3 regions of the Exiguobacterium sp. s128 genome follow, and region 3 is predicted to be linked to each of the others. Evidence: predicted binding sites of a transcription regulator. Region 3 holds the regulator's gene; each other region holds the start of a gene.
What was found. Region 3 encodes Rex, which represses fermentation and respiration genes when NADH is low (regulators of the CRP and FNR family bind a similar motif). Its sites were predicted from a motif close to TTGTGAAATATTTCACAA; they were not measured.

Region 1: the regulator Rex is predicted to act here: its motif matches at 3,039-3,056, upstream of adhE (bifunctional acetaldehyde-CoA/alcohol dehydrogenase).
Region 2: the regulator Rex is predicted to act here: its motif matches at 2,059-2,076, upstream of pflB (formate C-acetyltransferase).

Annotation. Positions count from the first base shown of each region.
Region 1 is NZ_JACSMT010000029.1:183-5,767, forward strand. It holds partial or broken gene KNQ13_RS11200 (Lrp/AsnC ligand binding domain-containing protein) at 64-204, shown strand; gene adhE (bifunctional acetaldehyde-CoA/alcohol dehydrogenase) at 300-2,894, opposite strand; gene KNQ13_RS11210 (beta-class carbonic anhydrase) at 3,228-3,779, shown strand; gene KNQ13_RS11215 (Na+/H+ antiporter family protein) at 3,929-5,251, shown strand; gene uptA (undecaprenyl phosphate transporter UptA) at 5,456-5,585, shown strand, end outside.
Region 2 is NZ_JACSMT010000014.1:57,874-63,458, reverse strand. It holds gene KNQ13_RS07610 (hypothetical protein) at 1-146, opposite strand, end outside; gene KNQ13_RS07605 (DEAD/DEAH box helicase) at 143-1,318, opposite strand; gene KNQ13_RS07600 (hypothetical protein) at 1,347-1,778, opposite strand; gene pflB (formate C-acetyltransferase) at 2,126-4,375, shown strand; gene pflA (pyruvate formate-lyase-activating protein) at 4,397-5,116, shown strand; gene abc-f (ribosomal protection-like ABC-F family protein) at 5,392-5,585, shown strand, end outside.
Region 3 is NZ_JACSMT010000006.1:57,980-63,564, reverse strand. It holds gene KNQ13_RS04130 (ABC-F family ATP-binding cassette domain-containing protein) at 1-1,080, opposite strand, end outside; gene KNQ13_RS04125 (redox-sensing transcriptional repressor Rex) at 1,237-1,896, shown strand; gene KNQ13_RS04120 (twin-arginine translocase TatA/TatE family subunit) at 1,896-2,102, shown strand; gene tatC (twin-arginine translocase subunit TatC) at 2,110-2,889, shown strand; tRNA gene KNQ13_RS04110 (tRNA-Ala) at 2,998-3,070, shown strand; gene KNQ13_RS04105 (S8 family serine peptidase) at 3,320-5,585, shown strand, end outside.

The DNA of each region.
Region 1 (5,585 bases), on a different contig from region 3:
TTCATAATTTTCCTAAGTCTAATTGACCTTAAGGTTTATGTCCAACTAACTGTAGACCATCCAGTTCTGAATAATTATAAAATCAGTGGGGACAGTTGTTACCTGCTCGAATGTCGCTTTCCATCTAACAAAGAATTGGATTCGTTTTTAGTTGATTTAAATGTGCATGTGAACTATCAATTATCCATTGTGATTAACAAATGAGTGAACGCGACTTCACGATTATGAACACACGAAAGCCTTGCCTCCGTCGACCGGAAGCAAGGCTCTTTTGAATTGCCATGATGTTTTTCTCTCTATTAGATGCCTTCGTAGGCGAGTTCCATGATCTGACGGAGTTCCGTCACGAGCGGCATTTTCGGATTCGCTGTTGTACATTGATCTTCAAACGCATCGACTGCCATCTTGTCGAGTTTCGCTTCGAAGTCCGCTTTTTTGATGCCTTGGGCTTTAAACGACATCTTGATGTTGAGGCGTTGTCCGAGTTCTGTGATCGCTTGGATGAGTGATTCGACACCTTGTTCCGTCGTTGCTGCCGGCAGACCGAGGTAACGGGCGATTTCCGCATATCGTTCATCCGCGATGAATGATTCATATTTCGGGAATGAAGCAAGTTTCGTTGGTTTCGCTGCATTGTAGCGGATGACGTGCGGCATCAGAATCGCATTTGTCCGACCGTGTGGTGTGTGGAACTCCCCACCGATTTTGTGCGCGATTGAGTGGTTGATGCCGAGGAAGGCATTGGCAAACGCCATCCCTGCCATCGTTGACGCATTGTGAACTTTTTCGCGTGCTTCCGCGTCTGAACCGTTATCGTAAGCGCGTGGCAAGTAGTCGAAGATCATCTTGATTGCTTTTAATGCCAGTCCGTCCGTATAGTCGTTCGCAAGGACTGAGACGAACGCTTCTGTCGCATGCGTCAAGACGTCCATTCCTGTATCAGCTGTGATTGAAGCGGGCACCGTCATGACGAATTCTGGATCGATGATCGCGATGTCTGGTGTCAATGCATAGTCAGCAATCGGATATTTGACGTTTTTCTCTTTATCCGTGATGACCGTGAACGGTGTGACTTCAGAACCTGTTCCTGACGTCGTCGGAATCGCGACGAACTTCGCTTTGTTTCCGAGTTCCGGGAATTTATAAGCACGTTTCCGGATATCGAGGAATTTTTGACGTAAGTTTGAGAACTTCTCATTTGGTTGCTCATAGAACAGCCACATGCCTTTCGCTGCATCCATCGCAGATCCCCCACCAAGGGCGATGATTAAGTCGGGTTGGAAGTCCCGCATCGCTTGTGCCCCGATTTCGACCGTCGTGACTGACGGGTCAGGTTCGACTTGGTCGAAAATCCGGTAGCTGACACCTGCTGGTAAGTTTCGGATGACTTTATCGGCGTAACCGAATTCGACCATCGATTGATCAGTGACGATCAAGGCCCGTGAGACGTTTTGAATTGATTTCAAGTATTGAACCGAGTTTTTTTCAAAGAAAATCTTTTCCGGTACTTTGAACCACTGCATGTTCACGCGTCGTCTCGCCACCTTCTTGATATTGAGTAGATGTTTCGCCGTTACGTTTTCAGAGACCGAGTTTTTCCCGTATGATCCGCAACCAAGTGTCAGCGATGGAGTCAATTCGTTATACAAGTCACCAATCCCACCGTGTGCTGACGGGCTGTTGACAAGGATTCGGCAGGCTTTCATCCGGAGTCCGAACGCTGTCATCAAGTCATCGTTCGTCGTGTGGATGACCGCCGTGTGACCGAGACCACCGATTTCAAGCATCCGTTCGGCGACGTGGAAGGCGTCTTCTGTTGATTGGACGCTATAGGCACCAAGGACGGGACTTAGCTTTTCATGTGAGAGCGGTTCTTCGGTGCCGACTTTTTCGAGTTCGGCGACGAGCATGACCGTATTGCTCGGGACTTCGATGCCCGCTTTCGCTGCGATCCATGTTGCCGGTTTCCCGACGATGTCCGCATTGACGGCACATGTGTCGGTTTTGATGACAAGTGCTTCAAGACGTTTTTTCTCGTCTGCTGTACAGAAGTAGCAACCGAGCGCTTCCATCTCTGCCCGCACTTCTGCATAAATCTCTTGATCGACGATGACCGCTTGCTCGGAGGCACAGATCATTCCGTTATCAAATGTTTTCGAGAGGACCAAATCACTGACGGCCCGCTTAATTTTTGCTGATTTTTCGATGTAACACGGTACGTTCCCTGGTCCAACACCAAGTGCCGGTTTGCCGGTTGAATACGCTGATTTGACCATGCCGGCTCCACCCGTCGCAAGAACCATCGCGATGTCGGTGTGGTTCATCAAGACTTTTGTTGCTTCGAGAGACGGTTGTTCGACCCACTGGATACAATCTTGCGGGGCACCAGCTTTAACGGCAGCGTCACGTAACGTTTTGGCCGCTTCAAGTGAGCAATTTTGTGCGGACGGATGAAAGGCGAAGATGATCGGGTTGCGCGTTTTGATCGCAATCAACGCTTTGAACATCGTCGTTGATGTCGGATTCGTCACAGGTGTGACGCCACAGACGACACCGACCGGTTCCGCGATGTAGGTGATCCCGTTTTGGACATCTTCTTCTAAGATCCCGACCGTTTTTTCATCACGAAGACTGTTATAGATATATTCCGTCGCAAACATGTTTTTGATCATTTTATCTTCAAAGACACCACGTCCTGTTTCTTCAACCGCAAGTCGTGCGAGTTCGACGTGCCGTTCGAGACCGGCAAGCGCCATGTCACGGACGATTACATCGATTTTCGTTTGATCAAATGTTAATAGTTCTTGTAACGCCGTTTGACCTTTCGCGACGATTTGATTGATTGCTTGTTCGACAGGTGAGACATCTTGTTTGATTTTTTCTTTGACAGCCATGTTAGGTTTCCTCCCTATTTTGGAACGAATCTGAGTCTGCATTTCCTTACTACATGTTAGGAATGCCAAGCTGATATCGAGTAGTTTGTGCTTTCCTTCACAAATCAATCATACCGCCTTTTGCTCAATTTGTGCATGACCATCCTGTGAACTATTTCACATGAATGAGAACGTTTTCATTAAAACAACCTGTTCTGACGCAAGGATCCGTCTTTTCATCCCTCTCCTGTGACAACTGTCACAACAATTCATGAATCTGCTTGTCTGACCAATCGTTCATCGTGTACGCTAGGAATAGTTCCATCATTCATTTGTCTTAAAGGAGGAAGTTTCATGTCAATCGTTAATCAAATGCTTGCGTTTAATCAACAGTTCGTTGAAGAAAAACAATACGAACAGTTCATCTCGGATAAATTCCCGGATAAGAAGGTTGTGATTCTGACCTGTATGGATGCACGTTTGACGGAGCTCCTTCCACACGCCCTTGGTCTTAAAAACGGTGATGCGAAAATCATCAAAAATGCCGGGGCCGTTCTGTCCCATCCGTTTGGTTCCGTCATGCGGTCGATCCTCGTCGCTTTGTATGCACTTGGTGCAGAGGAAGTCATTGTCATCGGACATCATGACTGCGGCATGAGCACGATTGATCCGGCAAAGATGATTGCCGAGATGCAAGACCGTGGAATCAATGAACAGGTGTTGCATACACTGGATGCTTCCGGTGTCGACTTGAAACAATGGTTACGCGGCTTCACTTCGGTCGAGGAAAACGTCAGCCACTCGGTTGGTCTGATCAAAAACCATCCGTTGTTACCACCGGGAACAGAAGTCCATGGACTCGTCATCGATCCAGGGACCGGAAAACTCGATCAAGTCGATTGCTGAAGACCATTTAATGAAGAAGAAAGGTAGGACCTGTCTCAATCTGACGTCAGGCCTACCTTTTTTGTGTTTTTTTCTTGACAGTCAAAAGAACGGTCTGTATGATACTTTAGTATAGTACAGTGATACCAAAAGAAAGCGTGGTTTTAGTTATGTTTAATGCCGTTATTATTGCCGTTGTTCTATTATTTGTTTTAGCCATCTTCCGCGTCCATATCGTCCTCGCGATGGTCCTCAGTGCTCTTGCCGGTGGATTGATCGGCGGTCTTGGTCTCAATACGACGATCGGAACGTTTGCCGAAGGGCTTGGCGCCGGAGCCGAAATCGCTCTTAGTTACGCCCTGCTTGGCGCATTCGCCGTCGCCTTGTCAAAAACCGGTCTTCCGGATGCCTTGGCGCACGCTTTGATCACACGTTCCAAAGGATCAGCGGATGCGACATCCGTCAAAAAGCTCAAAGGATTCATCATCTTTGCGATTCTCTTGCTCGCCATCAGCTCGCAAAACGTCTTGCCGATCCACATCGCCTTTATTCCGATCATCATTCCGCCATTACTCGGTCTCTTTAATGAAATGAAGATTGACCGTCGTCTGATGGCGATCGTCATGACATTTGGTCTTGTCACACCGTACATGTTCCTGCCGATCGGTTTTGGTGATATTTATTTAAATCAAATCCTGTTACCGAACATCGAAAAAAATGGAATGGACATCGCTGGCGCGTCCGTCGTCCAAGCGATGGCGATTCCGGCACTCGGGATGCTCATCGGACTGTTGATCGGTCTCTATAATTACCGGAAACCGCGCGAGTATGAAATGCGCAATATCGCACCGGACGATTACGAGATTCCCGTCATCACGAAAACGAAGTTATTCCTCAGCGGGCTTGTCGTCCTTGCGACACTGGCTGTCCAGTTGACGACAGAATCGATGATCATTGCTGCGACGACCGGTCTTGTTTTATTCCTCGTCCTCCGACTCGTGCGATTCAGTGAAGCGGACGACGTCATTACCCGCGGCATGCGGATGATGTCGTTCATCGGTTTCGTCATGATTTCCGCGAACGGTTTCTCAAACGTCCTCCGGAAAACGGGCGATATCAACCCGCTCGTCGAGAATTCGAAATCCTTGATGGGGGACTCGCAACTCGTTGCGGCCTTCGTCATGCTGTTGATTGGTTTGCTCGTCACGATGGGCATCGGTTCAAGTTTCTCGACCGTCCCTGTCATCGCCGCGATCTTCGTCCCACTTTGTATCCAATACGGATTCAGTTTAGAAGCGACGATCGCCATCATCGGAACAGCTGGTGCACTCGGTGACGCTGGTAGTCCGGCATCGGATTCGACACTCGGTCCGACCAGCGGACTGAATGCAGACGGCCAACACGATCACATGCGTGAGACCGTCATCCCGACGTTCCTGCACTACAATCTGCCGTTACTCGTCTTTGGTACGATTGCTGCGATGGTCTTGTAACTGATCTTTCTACGACAATGAACCAACGTCTTTTGCTGACGTTGGTTCTTTTTTTAGGTTGCTTTGTCCGATCCAGCTTCTCGTTTTTTCCGTTAAAGATGCTGTCTGCATATCAGTTTAGTGGAGTCCATCATGTTTTTCTTTCAATTTCTGCGTTTCTTCTCTAATATAAAGGGATGAAGTGAAGCAAAAGGAGTGTTCGATGTGTTATCTCAGGTTGTCAACAACGTCTTATTATATTTAGCCGACTTAGGGTATTTTGGGATTGCACTTGGTCTCATGATTGAAATCATTCCGAGCGAAATCGTTTTATCCTATGGTGGATTCATGATTT
Region 2 (5,585 bases), on a different contig from region 3:
CCTTCCGTTGCGATTTCTTCAATGAACGCCACCCAATCCGTACTTCTCGCTGTCGCTGCTTCTTGATACATCGTCTTGAGTGCCGTGTTCATCTCTGCTTCCGATACAGTCGTCGGAAAAGGGATTATCTTTCGTTCACTTTTCATCGTGTCGGTCCTTTCCGGTGTGGGTTCGCCGGTCGTTTGATTGTTTCTGGTTCCGTGATTTCGCGTTTCGGAATCACTTCACCACGATAAATTTCCATTTCTTCCATTTCCACACCCATTTGTTTAGCTAATGTTTTCAGGTGTCTCAAATCGTGATCCGTGACAAGTGCGAGAACCATCCCGGAAGCATTTCCACGTCCCGTACGTCCAGAACGGTGAACAAAATCATCGAGTGACTCAGGCAAATCGTAATGGACGACATGCGTGACCGCCTCGATATCAAGTCCACGGGCAGCAAGACCTGTCGTGACAAGTAACGGAAACTCCCCCCGTTTATATGAACGAAGTGTCTCCATCCGTTCCCGTTTTCCTTTTTCCGCATCGAGAATCCGATATTTTAATGAAAACTTACTTAATTCTCCATTTAACGGTCCGAGGAATGAACGATTGTTGATGAAGGTCAATACTTTTGCACCCTGCATGTTCGCCAAACGACGTAAATACTCCGGTTTTAGACGACGTGACATTTCGATGTACCCGAACTTCACTTGTGTACTGACGACACGTTCGACTTGTACCCGTTCCGGTTCATTCGCAAATAAAGTTTTACCCCATTCTGCTGTTCGTTCCGGTAATGTCGCTGAAATAAATGCCAGCTGTCGATCGCGGAGGGCACTGTTCGCGATCCGAGTTGCCGATGCACTCATCCCACTCTCGTAAATTTGATCGGCCTCATCGAGTACAATCAATTTTACTTTATGCATCTTCATCTTTTTCGAATCGATCAGTTCCACAAGACGCCCGGGTGTCCCGACGATGATCTGCGGTTTTTTCTTCAGACGTTCATGTTGACGCTTTAATTCGACTCCACCAATGAAGGCTCCTGATTTAATGCCACTTCCTTGCGCAAACAATTGGATGACTTGGTGAATCTGCATGACAAGTTCGCGTGTTGGTGCTGTAATCACGACTTGAATATGGGGTTCATTCTCATCAATCAATTCTAGCGCCGGGATGACGTATGCCAATGTTTTCCCCGTCCCGGTCGGTGCTTCGACCAAAACATCTTTTCTTTCACGCAATAACGGAATTGCCTGTTCTTGAACGGGCATCATTTTTTCGAAACGTGCGCGTTCCCATGCTTCTGTAATAAAAGGTTTCATAAAGTTCATAACGTGTATTCTCCTACTCTCTTATCCATCATTCTGTGACGTATTCAAATTGATCGGTCGTGTCGTCACGTAAGCCACGTAACGTCTGTGTGTATTCATTCCCCGCATCAACAAGCCGGATATGATACGCCACTTCATTGTCATTTTTTATTTGTTCCGACAAGATTTCAAACCCTTGAATGACCCGATCTTGAAGCTCATTCGCAAGTTTCGGGAAACGATTGAGCGCCGGGTAATCTGTTTTGACATCACTTGGACGTCGCACCAGTTGAGCCAAATATCTTTCTTTATACCCGATGAAATCCTCAAAGTCGAAATCATCTTCAAAACGAATCCAGAAACCATCCTCTTCAAATTCTGTAATCATTCCAGTTCGTGGTGTTCCTTCAGTTGATACTTTTAGCGTCAGCCAGTCACCTGTTCTGTAATCGGCACGGTCTTCCAAAATCGAAAAATCCATTTCATGCACCTCCACGGTCTATATTCCCTTTTTCATTGTCAACGATACGTCATAAAAATACAAGATAACCTGATGTGACTTTTATCACGTTTCAAACTGTCTCTTTCCTTTTTTGATCAATCGAGTGATACAGTTCCTGAAATATGGCTTCATACTGCCTCTTCTCTGTTTTTCGCCCCTAGTCTTCTCAATGATACACATTTCAAAAAAGCCTGGTGTACCAACGTTTCAGGAATCTTCTACGCTTTCACCGGGATGTAAAACTCTTCTCACGAAATGTTTGTTACACTATTCACATAAGGGATGGACCTTGAACTGTTTCCCCTACAAACAAAGGAGTGTTCACGATGTTACTTGAAAAAACACCAGCGTGGCAACAATTCGAAACAGGCGAATGGATCGACAAAATTGATCTAGCCGACTTCATTCGACGAAATCGGACAGAATATCGAGGGGACGACCAGTTCCTCGTTGGTCCAACAGAAGCTACTGAAACACTTTGGCAACAGATCATGAATCTAACAAGCGAAGAACGGACACGAGGTGGTGTGTATGCCGTCGATGCCGCTACTCCTTCGACGATTCTTTCACACGGGCCAGGTTATCTCGATCGCTCTCTAGAAAAAGTAGTCGGATTGCAGACGGATGAACCATTCAAGCGTTCCATTCATCCGAATGGTGGCATCCGGATGGTCAATGATGCACTAGAAGCATATGGATTTGAAGCTGATCCAATCGTCACCCGGACGTTTAGTGAATACCGGAAAACACACAATCAAGGGGTATTCGATGCGTACACGCCTGAAATGCGTGCTGCCCGAAAAGCTGGCATCATTACAGGACTTCCCGATGCTTACGGTCGAGGACGGATCATCGGTGATTACCGTCGTGTCGCCTTATATGGAACAGCTTACTTGATTCAGCAACGGAAACAGGATTTGCAAAACCACGGTGGTTTCTTGTCCGAATCAATGATCCGCGATCGTGAGGAAATGAATGAGCAGCTCCGCGCGTTACAGGAACTGACAGAACTCGGGAAACGGTATGACTGTGATCTATCTCGCCCTGCCGAAACGGCTCAAGAGGCCTTCCAGTGGGTCTATCTCGCTTATCTGGCTGCGATCAAGGAACAAAACGGCGCCGCGATGTCTCTCGGACGTGTTTCTACGTTCTTAGATATCTATATCGAACGAGATCTAAAAGCCGGTCGCTTAACCGAACAAACCGCTCAGGAACTCGTTGATCATTTTGTGATGAAACTTCGGATCGTCAAATTCCTTCGGACACCGGACTACAATGACCTGTTCTCCGGCGACCCAACGTGGGTCACCGAATCGATTGGTGGTATGAGTGAAGATGGACGGTCGAACGTCACGAAAAGTTCGTTCCGTTTCTTACAGACACTTGTCAATCTCGGACCGGCGCCTGAACCGAATCTGACGGTCCTTTGGTCGACACAACTCCCCCGTGGTTTTAAAGAATTTTGTGCAAAAATGTCGATTCTCTCAAGTTCGATTCAATATGAGAACGATGACTTGATGTTACCAATCTATGGGGATGATTACGGGATCGCGTGTTGTGTCTCCGCGATGCGAATCGGTAAACAGATGCAATTCTTCGGAGCACGGGCAAACCTCGCCAAAGCATTACTTTATACCCTGAACGGTGGGATTGATGAAAAACTTAAAATTCAAGTTGCTCCGGCAACCAACTTAATCTTAGATGACGTGTTGGATTACGAAACGGTCATGGCAGCTTATGATCGTCAACTGGACTGGTTAGCCGAGCTCTATGTCAATACGTTAAATGTGATCCATTTCATGCATGATAAATACAGTTACGAACGCATCGAGATGGCGTTGCACGATCCGGAAATCTTACGGACGATGGCTTGTGGCATCGCCGGACTATCGGTCGTCGCGGACAGTCTTTCTGCCATTCGTTATGCAAAAGTCTCACCAATTCGTGATGCAGACGGAATCGCTGTTGATTTTAAAATCGAAGGTGATTTCCCGAAATTCGGAAACAACGATGCGCGTGTTGACCAGATAGCCGTCGATCTTGTTAAACTCTTCATGGAAAAAATTCGGAAACATCCGACTTATCGAAATGCCTTGCCGACTCAATCTGTCCTGACGATTACATCGAATGTCGTCTACGGCAAAAAGACCGGTAATACACCAGACGGTCGACGAGCAGGCGAACCGTTCGCGCCAGGAGCCAATCCGATGCACGGACGTGATACGAAAGGAGCCGTTGCCGCGCTGACTTCTGTTGGAAAATTGCCATACGAACATGCCTTAGACGGAATCTCTTATACGTTCTCAATCGTTCCAAAAGCACTTGGTAAAGATGAGCAGACACGGATTCAAAATACCGTCGGACTGCTTGATGGGTATATGGGTGGAACGGTCTCAAAAGGACACCACTTGAACGTCAACGTCTTTGATCGGGAAACGTTACTCGATGCCATGGAACACCCAGAGCTGTATCCACAATTGACGATTCGTGTTTCCGGTTACGCCGTCAACTTCATTAAGTTGACACGAGAACAACAAATCGATGTCATCAATCGAACATTCCATGGTGCACTTTAATTCAGAAAGGACAAGATGAACATGACACACGGAACGATTCATTCTGTTGAATCCTGCGGGACGGTCGATGGACCCGGTATTCGTTTCATCGTTTTTACGCAAGGATGCCCATTACGCTGTCAGTATTGCCACAATGCAGATACATGGGAATTCGGATGTGGTCGTTCCGTCTCGGCGACAGCCATCATCGAAGAGGCCGAGGGCTACCGTTCCTTTTTTGAAGCGACGGGTGGTGGCATCACGTTTTCTGGTGGCGAACCCCTCGCCCAACCAGAATTTCTAGAAGCTGCATTACGCGAAGCAAAACAAAAAGGTCTGCATACTGTCATTGATACAGCCGGATCCGTCGTCCCTAAAAATATCGATCAAATTTTAGACCATACGGACCTTGTCTTGCTCGACATCAAGCATATCGATGATGCGACATGCCGGATTCTGACAGGGCGAAGTAATGCGAATACACTTGCTTTCGCGAAACGATTAGCTGATCGGAACATTCCGGTCTGGATTCGCCACGTCCTTGTACCTGGTTTGACGATGACGGAGACGTTTCTTCGTCAGACCGGAGAGTTCATTCGGACACTCGGAAACGTCGAACGGGTCGAAGTGCTTCCTTATCATCAACTAGGTGTCTACAAATGGGAGGCGCTCGGACTCGACTATCCGTTAAAAGACGTCCTTCCCCCTAGCGCAGAAGACGCAACTGCAGCCCAAGAATTACTCACTTCTTACTTGTCTTGACCGTAACAAGTTGCTACACTGAACACATAGTCTACGAACAGGAGGTACAATACCGAAATGAAGCATACACTCGCTAACGTCTAATGATGAAAAGAATTCATCACTTTCGCAATACGTTGCGGATGACTGACGCTACGAGTCTGCTCATTTTCGGTATTTCCTTAGATGAGGAAGATACCTTCTTTGATTTGCACTCCTGCACACCATCCGCTCGTTTTCGGATGGTGTGTTTTCATTTCATCTGTATTGAAATGAACTCCTAAGGAGCTGAGAATATGCCTACTGAAATCTTATCGATTCATGATTTACGCTTTGATCTTCCTCAACAGACGTTGTTCCAACACATCTCATTTTCCATTCATCCGGGTGAACATGTCGCCCTCGTCGGTGCCAACGGAGTGGGTAAAACGACGTTATTACACGTCATCCTCCAGCAGACCCAGCCGACTTCGGGCGATATCTTCCGCGT
Region 3 (5,585 bases):
GAGTGCCAGAGACTCTGCACGTTGGAGACGGAAGGTGATATTTTTCGAGACGGCTTCTTCGTAGCCGACGGCGAGTTGATTGACTTGCAGGACGTCGTTGCCGCTTTGTTTTTCAATCGGGAATGACAGGACGGTACTGCGTTCATCACCATCCGGTCGGTCGATCCGGTCGACTTTTTCGAGACGTTTGCGGACACTTTGCGCCCGTTTCGTCGTCGTCGCCCGGGCGATGTTACGTTGGATGAAGTCTTGCATCTTCGCAAGTTCTTCTTGTTGCTGTTCGAACTGCTTCATTTCCTGTTCGTACAAGGCTGCTTTTTGCTCGAGATATTTTGTATAGTTGCCGGTAAACTTCCGGGACACGTTACGTGACAACTCATAGACGACGTTGACGACTTGGTCGAGGAAGTACCGGTCATGGGACACGATCAAGACAGCGCCACGGTAACCGGATAAGTAACTTTCGAGCCAAGACAGTGTATCGATGTCGAGGTGATTCGTGGGCTCATCAAGAATCAACAGTTCCGGTGCCTGCAGCAACATCTTCGCCAAAGCGAGCCGGGTCCGCTGTCCACCGGAAAGCGTCTGAATCCGGCGGGAATAATCGTCCGGATAAAAGCGCATCCCGTGTAAGACGGAGCGGATGTTGGCTTCGAACTGATAGCCGCCGGCTTCCGAGAAGTCATGTTGTGCTTGATCGTACGTCTTGAGCAGACGGTCATAGGCGACGGGATCATTTAATATGTGCTCCATCCCCATCTCGATTTCCATCCGGCGTAATGCACGTTCTTGATCCTGAAGGTGTTCGAAGACGGTCAGCATCTCGTTCCAGATCGATTCGTTGGATTCGAGTCCACTGTCCTGAGCGAGGTAACCGATCCGGACTTCCTTACTCTTCATGATTTCCCCGGAATCATGTGACAGTTCTCCGGCGATGATTTTTAAAAGTGTCGATTTTCCGGCACCATTTCGACCGACGAGTGCAATCCGGTCCCGTTCCTGTACTTCGAGTTTAATATTTTCTAAAATCGGCTCCACGCCGAATGATTTTGAGAGTTGGTTTACTTGTAAGAGAATCATATCCATCCATCCTTCCACCCTTTAGTCTATCACGAAAAATCCTGCCGAATATAATATTTGTTACTCTATGTGAAGTGGTTTACAATCAAGAAGAGTAGAATTCTTTGCATTGATTTGGGTGCCACGTCAGAACGTGGCCGAAGGGGGAACTGCAGTATGAATGGGCCAGACACAAAAATACCACAAGCAACGGCAAAACGGCTGCCGTTATATTATCGTTTTATCCAGAGTCTTTATAACTCCGGCAAGCTGCGCGTCTCGTCAGCAGAGCTCAGTGAAGCAGTCAAAGTCGACTCGGCGACGATCCGTCGTGACTTTTCCTACTTTGGGGCGTTAGGGAAAAAAGGATACGGTTACAATGTCCAACATTTACTGACATTTTTCCGAAAAACATTAAACCAAGACGAAGTCACGAATGTCGCCCTCGTTGGGGTCGGACATCTCGGAACAGCGTTTGCAAATTATAACTTTTTAAAGAATAATAGTACTCGTATCGTCATCGCGTTTGACGCCGATGAGGAGAAGGTCGGAACGACGACACAAGACGTTCCGATTTATCACGTGTCTGATATGAAAGAACAAATCGAAGCGAACAAGGTTGATGTTGCCATCTTGACGGTACCGTCGCAGTTCGCGCAGTCAGTAGCGGACGAGTTAGTTGAGTATGGTGTGACCGGCATTCTGAACTTTACACCGGCCCGGTTGAACGTACCGGCTCACGTTCGGGTCCATCACATCGATTTGTCGATCGAGTTGCAGTCGCTTGTTTATTTCATGAAGCATTATTCGCAATCAGCTGAAGGAGTGAAATCATAATGGAAAACCTTATTCCGTTAACAGTCGGATTTATGGGACCAGGGAGTATCGCCTTGATCGGTGTCGTCGCCTTGATCATCTTCGGACCGAAGAAATTACCGGAGCTCGGCCGCGCCGCCGGTCAGACATTAAAAGAGTTCAAGAGCGCAACACATGGCATCATGGACGATGATAAAGACAAAAAGGACGAAACGAAAGAGAAGTGAGTGAATCATGGCGATCGATCAAGAACAGAGTATGACGACGCATTTAGATGAACTGCGCAAGCGGATCGTCTGGTCGCTCATCATCGTGGTGGTCATGTTCGTCGCAGCCTTTCCGCTTGTCCGTCCGCTTGTCCGATTTTTGCAGGCTGACTTAAAAGAACTTGGAATCGGGCTGAATGCCTTTAACGTGGCGGATCCACTGATGTTGTATCTGAATCTTGCGTTCATCATCGCAATCGTCTTGGCGTCACCGTTTTGGATGTATCAGCTTTGGGCATTCATCCGTCCCGGCTTGCATGACCAAGAACAAAAAGCGACGTTGACCTATATTCCGGTAACGTTCTTCTTATTTTTAGCCGGCATCTCGTTTTCTTACTTTTGGCTGTTACCGTTTTTACTTGAAGTATCGACGGAGCTCGGACAAGAGCTTGGCATCGAACAAGTCATCGGCGTCGAGAACTATTTCAGTTTCCTGATTCGATTGACGATTCCGTTTGGTGTCTTGTTTCAACTCCCCGTCGTGACGATGTTTTTGACACGTCTCGGACTGGTGACACCGTTCTTCATGCGGAAGAATCGGAAGTATGCCTACTTTGCATTATTTGTCGTCGCGGCGTTGATTTCACCACCGGACGTCACCTCGCATTTAATGATCTCTGTCCCGTTGTTCGTCTTATATGAAATCAGCATCCTGATTTCAGCGCGGACGTATAAAAAAGTCCTGATCTTGGAGCAACAGGCAGAACTGGAGCGACAGGCGGATTTGATGCGTGACTTAAATAAATAAGTAGTGAAACTCTCTTTGTCCAGGCGACAAGGAGAGTTTTTTTGTAAGCGGTCTAATTTTATATTGAAAAAATGTACAGGACTGGTTATACTCTTAATAGAAACACACGGGGGCTTAGCTCAGCTGGGAGAGCGTTTGGCTGGCAGCCAAAAGGTCGTCGGTTCGAGCCCGATAGTCTCCATTCCGTTTTATCGATCAAACCCTTGGGAAACCAAGGGTTTTTTTGTGTTTCCTTATCATGATTCCTTTTATGAAAAAAGGTAAATATAGGAGTTATTTGATTTTCAGGTGACATAAACAAACAAATACTTTTAAAAAGCACCAAATTTAAATTGTATATTAAGAGAAAATTAATTAAACTGAAAATACAGAATTTTAGTTTGGAATGATTTTCGGTCACATTACATCTTTCGGAAAAGGGGAAAAAAGAATGAAGAAGAAGATTGCACTGGTGGCAGCAGCCCTCATGACATCTTCCAGCCTAGTTCATGCTGAGGGACATGTGTCATCACAAAAAGTGGATGTACAAAAACCACAAGCGCTCTCACTCAAGAAAACGGGTCAGGAAAAGTCATACAGCCAAAATGAAAAAGTCCGGATCGTCGTCGAACTCGATCAAAAAGCAGCAATCGAGCACGCACAAGCCCAGAATAAACGCTACAGCGCGTTAAGCAATACGGAAAAAATCATTCTCAAGAATCAAATCGTCAACAAACAGAAGGAAGTCAAAGCAGCGATTGCTCAAAAAGACATCGCGGTTGCCTATAAGGAAAGCTTCACGACCGTCTTGAACGGGTTCAGCGGGGAAGTCAAATATGGTGAAATCAAGGAACTGAAGAAATTAAGCGGCATCAAAAATGTACATATCGCACACGAATATGCGCGTCCGGAAGTCGAAAAGGGCGCGACGCCAAACATGTTACATAGCAAAGACATGGTCAATGCGAAGCAGACGTGGCAGGACTACGGGTATAAAGGGGAAGGGACGATCGTCGCCGTCATCGATACGGGAATCGATCCGACGCACAAGGACATGGTCCTCAGTCCGGAGACAAAAGTCGATTTGACATCATCAAAAGTCGAAGGCTTTAAATCGTCAAAAGGCCTAAAAGGAAACTACTTCACGGAAAAAGTACCGTATGGCTATAACTATGCGGATCACGACAGCGAAATCCGTGATCTCGGGCCGGGCGCTTCGATGCACGGGATGCACGTTGCCGGTACAGTGGGTGCCAATGGCGATGAAGCGAACGGTGGCATCAAAGGGGTTGCACCTGAGACACAACTTCTTGCGATGAAAGTATTCGGAAACGACCCGGGGATGCCGTCGACATTCAGTGACATCTACATCAAAGCGATTGATGATGCGATTGCGCTTGGAGCAGACGTCATCAACATGAGTCTCGGTTCAACGGCATCATTCGTCCAAAAAGATGATCCGGAACAAAAAGCAATCGTTAATGCGATGAACAACGGCATTTTATGTGCGATTTCAGCCGGAAACTCGGCATTTGCCGGAAGTGGCGCCGGAAACCCCTACGCGTCGAATCCGGACGTCGGTGTCGTCGGTTCACCGGGCTTGATCAGTGAGTCACTACAAGTCGCATCGGTCGAGAACACACAGCTGACACTCGAAGGAATGGCGTTGACGGTCGACGGGCAGGACGCCGGTTACCTCGCCTATCAAAAACAAGATTCACCGAATCCGATTGCGGTCTTCGATAAAGAGAAGATGGATGTCGTCTATGTCGGTGATGGCAGTGAAACGAATTATGCGGATAAAGACGTCAAAGATAAAGTCGTCTTCGTTGTCCGGAACGGCAGCTTCAACTACGGGATGATTCAGGCGGAAGCCGAGAAACAAGGCGCAGCCGGTGTCATCGTCCGCGGTCGGGTCGATCACGGGGATTACGTCAGCATGGCGCTCAATAAACCAACGATTCCGCTCGTCTCGTTAAGCATTGCCGACGGAAACGAACTCGAAGCGAAAGCAAAAGACGGCAAAGCATTGACGGTGACGTTCGACGGAAAAGCGGTCTCCAGTCCGAATCCGGTTGCCGGCGAAATGTCTGACTTCACGTCATGGGGTGTCACACCGAACCTTGACTTCAAGCCGGAAATCACGGCACCAGGCGGAAAAATTTATTCGACGCTCAACGATAACGAATACGGCGTCATGAGCGGGACATCGATGGCGGCACCACACGTCGCCGGTGGAACGGCGCTTGTCATGCAACGGATCGACAAGGACTTTAAGGTCAGCGGTGCGACACGTGTCAAACTCGCGAAGACGATCTTGATGAACACATCACGTCCGCAACTCGATAAAGGGAAGTACAATGCGGAAGCGAAAACCGGCAATTATTACTCGCCGCGTCGTGAAGGAGCGGGTCTGATGGACTTGCGTGCGGCGATGAAAACACCGGTCGTCGTGACGGAAACGAAGTCGGGCGAAGGAAAAGCAGCCTTAAAACAAGTCGGTGACAAGTTCACCTTCACGTTAGACTTGAAGAACTACAGCAATGAGAAGTTAACGTACAAACTGGCCGGTACCGTTCAATCGGATCTCGCAGTTGAAGGTCAGAACCTGCTCGAGGCGAATGGTATCTTCAAAAAAGGAACAGTGGATGCGGTCGATGCCAACAAAGGCACGTTCCCGATTTCCTTCACGGTCGGCTCGAAGAAAGCAAGCTCGG